DNA from 2 places in the Pseudomonas sp. E102 genome. Region 1 is predicted to be linked to the other one. Evidence: predicted binding sites of a transcription regulator. Region 1 holds the regulator's gene; the other holds the start of a gene.
What was found. Region 1 encodes sigma-54, which starts transcription at its own class of promoters, with help from an activator protein. Its sites were predicted from a motif close to ANTGGCATNNANNTTGCTNT; they were not measured.

Region 1 (4,105 bases):
GGTCACCATCCAGTATCACGCCGCCCAGGACCGCGTTGTATTGATCGACCGCGCCAAGGTCGTCGACAAGGACAACAACGTGACCCAAGGCGAGAAGATCGTCTACGACACGGTCAAGAAGCTGGCCAGCGCCGGCCGTGCCACTGGCAGCAAGGTGACCGAACAGCGTCCGCGGATCGACATGGTGATCCAGCCGAAAAAGAAAACCGACGAGCAGAAGGCGCAGTAATGGCAACTCTGAAAGCCCAGCACCTGGCCAAGAGCTACAAGAGCCGCCAGGTTGTGCGCGATGTCAGCCTGTCCATCGACAGCGGCCAGATCGTTGGCTTGCTCGGCCCCAACGGCGCGGGCAAGACAACCTGTTTCTACATGATCGTCGGGCTGGTTCAGGCCGACCAGGGCCGCGTACTGATCGACGACCTGGATGTCAGCCACCAGCCGATGCACGGCCGGGCGAAGGCCGGTATCGGTTATCTGCCGCAAGAAGCGTCGATCTTCCGCAAACTGTCGGTGGCCGACAACATCATGGCCATCCTCGAGACCCGCAAGGAGCTCGACAAGGCCGGCCGCCGCCAGGAATTGGAGAGCCTGCTGCAGGAATTCCATATCAGCCACATTCGCGACAACCTGGGCATGAGCCTGTCCGGCGGCGAACGTCGTCGCGTGGAAATTGCCCGCGCCCTGGCTACCGCGCCGAAATTCATTCTGCTCGACGAACCCTTCGCCGGCGTAGACCCGATTTCGGTGGGCGACATCAAGCAGATCATCCATCATCTCAAGGCCAAGGGGATCGGCGTGCTGATCACCGACCACAACGTGCGCGAGACACTGGACATCTGCGAGACCGCCTATATCGTCAACGACGGCCAGTTGATCGCCGAGGGCGACTCGGCCACCATCCTGGCCAACGAGCTGGTCAAGGAAGTGTATCTGGGCCACGAGTTCCGCCTTTAAGCCACGAAGCCTCAGGCGAAGGCCTGGGTGGCGCCGAATGTCCGATGACGACCCGTGGGCACTCTCAATTAATTGAAGACGCCCCCTAGGCAAACACTTCAGTTTCAGGCATATAATTTGCTTAAGTTTGGCGCTCCGGCGCCCTGTAGTGGATGGCGCATGTGCGCCGGCAAATAAGGTGTTAAGCCCCTGCCATGAAACCATCGCTAGTCTTGAGAATGGGCCAGCAGCTGACGATGACACCGCAGCTGCAACAGGCCATCCGCCTGCTCCAATTGTCGACCCTGGACCTGCAACAGGAAATCCAAGAGGCCCTGGAATCCAATCCGATGCTCGAACGCCAGGAAGAGGGCGACGACTTCGACAACACCGATCCACTGGCCGACAATGTCGAGCAGAAAACCACCCCGGAAATCCAGGAACCAACCTACCAACAGGAAGCCGCCCCCACGGTGGACAACCTTGAGGATGGCGAATGGAACGAGCGCATTCCCAACGACCTGCCCGTGGACACGGCTTGGGAAGACGTCTATCAGACCAGCGCCAGCAGCCTGCCGAGCGGCGATGACGACGAATGGGATTTCACTACCCGCACGTCCGCCGGCGAGAGCTTGCAGAGTCATCTGCTCTGGCAACTGAACCTGGCGCCGATGTCCGATACCGATCGCCTGATCGCCGTGACCCTGATCGATTGCATCAACAACCAGGGTTACCTGGACGAGACGCTGGAAGAAATCCTCGAAGCCTTCGACCCCGAGCTCGACATCGAGCTGGACGAGATCGAAGCCGTCTTGCATCGCATCCAGCAGTTCGAACCCGCCGGCATCGGTGCTCGCAACCTGGGCGAATGCCTGTTGCTGCAGCTGCGCCAATTGCCCGCCAAAACCCCGTGGCTGGCCGAAGCCAAGCGCCTGGTGACCGATTACATCGACCTTTTGGGCGGACGCGACTACAGCCAACTGATGCGTCGCATGAAGCTCAAGGAAGATGAACTGCGCCAGGTCATCGAGCTGGTGCAAAGCCTCAACCCGCGTCCTGGCTCACAGATCGAATCCACCGAGCCCGAATACGTCGTCCCCGACGTAATCGTGCGCAAGCACAACGATCGCTGGCTGGTGGAGCTCAACCAGGAGTCGATGCCCAAGCTGCGCGTCAACGCCCAGTACGCAGGTTTCGTCAAACGCGCCGATACCAGCGCCGACAACACCTTCATGCGCAACCAGTTGCAGGAAGCGCGCTGGTTCATCAAGAGCCTGCAGAGCCGCAACGAAACCCTGATGAAAGTCGCCACCCAGATCGTCGAGCATCAGCGCGGCTTCCTGGAATATGGCGACGAAGCGATGAAGCCGTTGGTCCTGCATGACATTGCCGAGGCGGTGGGCATGCACGAATCGACGATTTCACGGGTGACCACCCAGAAATTCATGCATACCCCTCGGGGCATCTATGAATTGAAATACTTTTTCTCCAGCCACGTCAGCACCTCCGAAGGCGGCGAATGCTCGTCCACGGCCATCCGCGCGATCATCAAAAAACTGGTCGCTGCGGAAAATCAGAAAAAGCCGTTGAGTGACAGCAAGATCGCTGGTTTACTGGAGGCACAAGGCATTCAGGTGGCCCGCCGTACCGTCGCCAAATACCGCGAATCCCTGGGGATCGCACCTTCGAGCGAACGCAAGCGGTTGATGTAACAGGCCACGCCACAGCGTTCCAGTGGCAGGCACCCAGCCTGCCGCTTTATGCACTGGCAACGAAGGAGAAGCTGTATGCAAGTCAACATCAGTGGACACCAACTGGAAGTGACCGAACCCCTGCGCACCTACATCGGCGAAAAACTCGACCGATTGGAGAGGCATTTCGACAAGATCACCAACGTGCAAGTCATTCTGAACGTCGAAAAGCTGAAGCAGAAGATCGAAGCCACACTGCATATTCCCGGCGGAGAAGTGGTTGCCAATGCGGAGCATGATGACATGTATGCCGCGATTGACCTGCTGACCGACAAGCTGGATCGCCAACTCAAAAAGCATAAGGAAAAGACCCAGAGCCTCCTCCAGGGCGCAACCGGTCGTTAACCCCCCCAATCCATGATCCGACTAGAAACCATCCTGACCCCCGGCCGTTCCCAGGTGAACGCGCCGGGTGGCAGTAAGAAGAAAGCCCTCGAACAAATTGCCAACCTGATCCACCGCGAAGTGCCGGATCTGGAAATGCAGGACGTCTTCGAGGCCCTTATCGCCCGTGAAAAACTAGGCTCCACCGGTTTTGGCAACGGCATCGCCATTCCACATTGCCGCCTCAAAGGCTGTACGTCGCCGATCAGCGCGCTACTGCACCTTGAAGCGCCCATAGATTTCGACGCCATCGACGGCGCCCCGGTCGACCTGCTGTTCGTATTGCTGGTTCCGGAAGCGGCGACCGATGCGCACCTTGAGCTGCTGCGCCAGATCGCCAGCATGCTGGACCGCAAGGAAGTGCGCGAAAGACTGCGCAGCGCAACGAGTAACGACGCTTTGTATCAGGTTGTCCTGGACGAGCAGAACGGTCATTAAACATGCGCATGATCATCGTCAGTGGCCGCTCCGGCTCCGGTAAAAGTACCGCCCTCAATGTGCTTGAGGACAGCGGCTACTACTGCATCGACAACTTGCCGGCAGGCCTGCTTCCGGAGTTGGCCGAGCGCGCCCTGATCCACACCGAACTGGCGCAACCGCTGGTCGCCGTGTCGGTCGATGCCCGTAACCTGCCCAGCCACTTGTCGCGCTTCCCCGAACTGCTCGAGGAAGTGCGCAGCCGCCATATCCAATGCGATGTGCTCTACCTGGATGCCGACGAAGAAACCTTGCTCAAGCGTTTCTCCGAAACTCGCCGGCGCCATCCACTGAGCAATGCGAGCCGCTCCCTGGCCGAAGCGATCCATGACGAAAGCCAACTGCTCGGGCCCATCGCGGACCTGGCGGACCTCAAGCTCAACACCACGAACCTGAACCTGTATCAACTGCGCGACACCCTCAAGTTGCGCCTGCTGAACCAGCCAGAACCGGGTACGGCCTTTCTCGTCGAATCGTTCGGTTTCAAACGCGGAATGCCGGTAGATGCCGACCTGGTGTTCGATGTCCGCTGTTTACCCAACCCTTATTGGAAACCGGAA
Region 2 (4,105 bases), 1.9 Mb from region 1:
GCGGCAACGGCGATCACCGCGGCAGGATAGGTCATGGCTTTCTTGATCTTGGCCTTGAGGGCCTCGCTTTTTTCCTTGTAGGTCGCGACGCGGTCCAGCAGCGTGTCCAGGGCACCGGCCTGCTCACCGGCATCTACCAGGTTGCAGTACAACTCGTCGAAATACTGGGGGCATTTGCGCAGCGAGGCGGCGAAGCTGTTACCGGCGGCGACCTCCTGCTTCACCTCGTCCACCAACTTGCGCATATTCGGGTTGTCGAAGCCCTCGCCAATGATGTCGAACGCCTGCAACAGCGGCACCCCGGCCTTGAGCATCGTCGCCATCTGGCGGGTGAACAGGGCGATGTCCAACGGCTTTATGCGCTTGCCCTTGCTGAATATCGAGGTGGACTTTTTGCGAACCTTGCCCGGGTTGATGCCCTGCTTGCGCAACTGTGCCTTGACCAGTGCCGGGCTTTGGCCGGTCAGTTCGCCGGACATTTTCGTGCCTTTGCGGTCTTTGCCTTCCCACGTGTAGACGTCGGTTTTTACTGCCTTGACCGCCATGTTCAATCCTTGGTGACCCGGTTGATTTCTTCGAGGCTGGTGATGCCTTGCATCACTTTGAACAGCCCCGAGGTGCGCAAGTCGTTAAAGCCGTCCTTGCGCATCTGCAGGTCGATTTCCAGGGAGTTGCCCTCGGCCATGATCAATCGTTGCAGCTCTGGCGTGTTCTTCACCACTTCGTATACCCCCACGCGACCTTTGTAACCGCTGTTGCACTGTTCGCAACCGACCGGCTCATAGATCGTGAATGAGCCGATGCGTTCCCGGGGGAAACCCTCTTTAAGCAGGGTTTCCTCGGGAATCTCGATGGCTCTCTTGCACTGTGCGCACAGCTTGCGCGCCAGGCGCTGGGCGATGATCAGGTGGACCGCCGTGGCAATGTTGAAGCCGGGGATGCCCATGTTCTGCAGGCGGATCAGTGTTTCGGCGGCGCTGTTGGTGTGTAGGGTGGACAGCACCAGATGCCCGGTCTGGGCGGCCTTGATGGCGATTTCGGCGGTTTCCAGGTCACGGATCTCGCCGACCATGATCACGTCCGGGTCCTGACGCAGGAACGAGCGCAGGGCATGGGCGAAATCCAAGCCCTGGCGCGGGTTCACGTTGACCTGGTTGATGCCTTCCATATTGATTTCCACCGGGTCCTCCGCCGTGGAGATATTGATATCCACGGTGTTGAGGATGTTCAGGCCGGTGTAGAGCGACACGGTCTTGCCCGAGCCGGTCGGCCCGGTCACCAGGATCAACCCTTGTGGTTGCTTCAAGGCTGTCATGTACAGGTCTTTCTGTTCCGGCTCATAGCCCAGGGCATCGATGCCCATTTGCGCGCTGGAGGGATCGAGGATCCGGATCACCACTTTTTCCCCCCACAGCGTGGGCAGGGTATTGACCCGGAAGTCGATGGACTTGGTCTTCGACAGGCGCATCTTCAGTCGACCGTCCTGGGGTTTGCGTCGCTCGGAAATGTCCAGGCTCGCCATGACTTTCAAGCGCGCGGCAATGCGGTTGGCTAGCTGGATGGGAGGCTTGGCGACCTCCCGCAGCATGCCGTCGGTACGCACCCGCACCCGGTAGGTTTTCTCATAAGGCTCGAAGTGCAGGTCGGAAGAGCCGCCTTTGATCGCGTCCAGCAGCATCTTGTTGACGAAACGCACGACCGGCGCATCGTCGCCGTCCTGCCCCGCGATAGTGTCCTGCTTGCGGTCGTCGATCGACTCGATGTCCAGGCCGTCGAGATCGACGTCGGCCATGCCCTCCAGGCCGGTGCTGCTGGATTCGAAGAATTTTTCGATGGCATCGCTGAGCTTGTCGTCTTCCACCAGGATGGCTTCGGTGGTCAGGCCGGTGCTGAACTGGATGTCGTTGATGGCTTGGTGATTGGTGGGGTCGGAAATGCCCACATAGAGCTTGTTGCCGCGCCGCCACAGCGGCAGCACGTGATGCTGGCGCACCAGTTTCTCGCTGACCAGGCCGGCGGGCTGGTTGTCTTTGTCTAGGCTGTTGAGGTCCAGCAGGGCGATACCAAAATGCTCGGAGGCGATTTCCGCCACCTGGCGGCTCTGGATCAGTTTGTTTTGCACCAGGTAGCTGACCAGGGGCACTCGGTTGCGCTGGGCCTGTTGAAAAGCCTGCTGCGCGCTTTGTTCGGTGATCAGTTCAGCCAACACCAATTGCTTGGCCAGGCCGCTGAGGGCGATGTCATTCATGGGGATACCGGACGCGGACTGTTCATGATTTATAGCCTAGTCAAGCATCGGTGGCTGACCAGCGAGCAGAGGTGACAAAAAGCGTCAGATAGTGCGGCTGTTGGGGTAGGACGTTGATCCCATGCGGCAGGGAAAGCCTGGGCTGGCGGGGCTTCCAGGGTTGGCATGTGCCCTGCAATGACCGTTTCAGGTCATGAGATTTCGACTCATGCACGGGAGATGTCTATGAATAAGCAAAAGGGTTTTACACTGATCGAGCTGCTGATCGTGGTGGCGATCATTGGGATCCTGGCGACGTTTGCGTTGCCGCAGTACTCGAAGTACCAGGCGCGGGCGAAGGTGACGGTCGGGCTGGCGGAAGCTTCTTCATTGAAGGTGCCGGTTGAAGACCTTCTGAATAAAGGTACAACGCCAACCGCTGCCAACACGGGCGTACCGGCGTCGAGCAATAACTGCACGATGACCATTGGGGGTGACGCGGCCGCTGGGACGGCCAGCATCACTTGCACTATCAAAGAGGCACCTGCCTCCATCATAGGCAAGACGATCATTCTCAGCCGTGCCGGGACAGGTGCCTGGACATGTACTTCTAACGTTGCGGAAGAGTTCTTGCCTGCGGGCGGTTGCACAGCAGCGGCTGGCGCGGCAGCGGGTTGACAGTTGTTGCGAGACTAACCAAAGCCCCGCATCAGCGGGGCTTTGTCATTTAGCGGGGGTAATCTCCAATATTGAAATAACCTCGGTAATTCATGAGCTTAGCAATCCGGCAAAACCCGCATGTTGCATGTACCAAATCCCTCGGTCATGCAATTTGCATGATTATGAAAATAACCGCTTCGCTTAACTTATTGATTTATAACGAATTTCACGTCGTTTCAAAACTGGCACAGCCTTCGCACTACTCCTGACAACCTGCCGCGATGCAATTTCGGCAGTTTCTGAGAAAAACAGGAGTTACTCGTATGAAGAAGTTCGCTATCACTGCCGCTGCTGCCACTGCACTGACCCTGACCATGGCTAGCGCTTTCGCCGAGACCACCCAAGCAACTCAGGCCCCGATGATGCTGGCTGCGGGCGAAGTGACAGAGGCTAAGGAAGACGTTTCCGATACCTGGATCACCACCAAGGTCAAGGCCGACCTGGTGACCGAGAAAGGCATTCCAGGCTCCGACATCAAGGTTGAAACCAACAAGGGCGTCGTGTCCCTGTCTTCGACCGCTGTGTTGAGCGATGCCCAGAAAGACACCGCCGTCGCGATCGCCAAGAAAATCAAAGGCGTACGTGATGTGTCGGCCGATGGCCTGAAATCCGAGTAAGGCAAGGCTTCTCGCCTGGACGGGAGAAGGCGTGGCAAGCGGGCTGTGTTTTACGCTTGCCGATGCTTTGGAGTTCATGCGAAAGGCCACATGGACGTGGCCATTACAGGCCCCCGGCATTCGTGCCGGGGGCCTGTTCTATTCTGGGAGAGGAAATGTGAGCCAGTCAGGGAGACCGAGTTGCCCCCATCGCGAGCAAGCTCGCTCCCACGGCGGACCGAGTTTCTTCAGGTAGAAATGCAATCAAATGCGGGAGCGAGCCTGCTCGCGAAGGCGTCGGCACTGTCGCTGCAGATACCCTGGAATAGCCCAACCAATCACCGCCCACGCTTGCTGGTAATCTCCACCAGCCGATTCCTCTCGAAGCGCAAGTACTGGTACATCCCGCTACGGGGTCCGTAAGTCCATTCCTCCACCGGATACTCCTCCCGGCGGTTGACGCTGCGTTTGTAGCCAAGATCATCACGCGCTGCAGGCTGTCCACATTTTTGCAGCACCTCGCTCGTACGATCACCGATGCTGATCAAATGGCTGCCACAGC

Region 2: a site for sigma-54 is predicted at 2,408-2,427, ahead of DOCECA_RS00615 (pilin). Genes of this name have one in related genera too.

Annotation. Positions count from the first base shown of each region.
Region 1 covers NZ_CP084025.1:3,949,247-3,953,351, forward strand. The annotation lists gene lptA (lipopolysaccharide transport periplasmic protein LptA) at 1-229, shown strand, start outside; gene lptB (LPS export ABC transporter ATP-binding protein) at 229-954, shown strand; gene DOCECA_RS18105 (RNA polymerase factor sigma-54) at 1,149-2,645, shown strand; gene hpf (ribosome hibernation-promoting factor, HPF/YfiA family) at 2,721-3,029, shown strand; gene ptsN (PTS IIA-like nitrogen regulatory protein PtsN) at 3,042-3,506, shown strand; gene rapZ (RNase adapter RapZ) at 3,509-4,105, shown strand, end outside.
Region 2 covers NZ_CP084025.1:121,120-125,224, forward strand. The annotation lists gene DOCECA_RS00605 (type II secretion system F family protein) at 1-545, opposite strand, end outside; gene pilB (type IV-A pilus assembly ATPase PilB) at 548-2,248, opposite strand; gene DOCECA_RS00615 (pilin) at 2,474-2,905, shown strand; gene DOCECA_RS00620 (BON domain-containing protein) at 3,211-3,564, shown strand; gene DOCECA_RS00625 (DUF2845 domain-containing protein) at 3,882-4,105, opposite strand, start outside.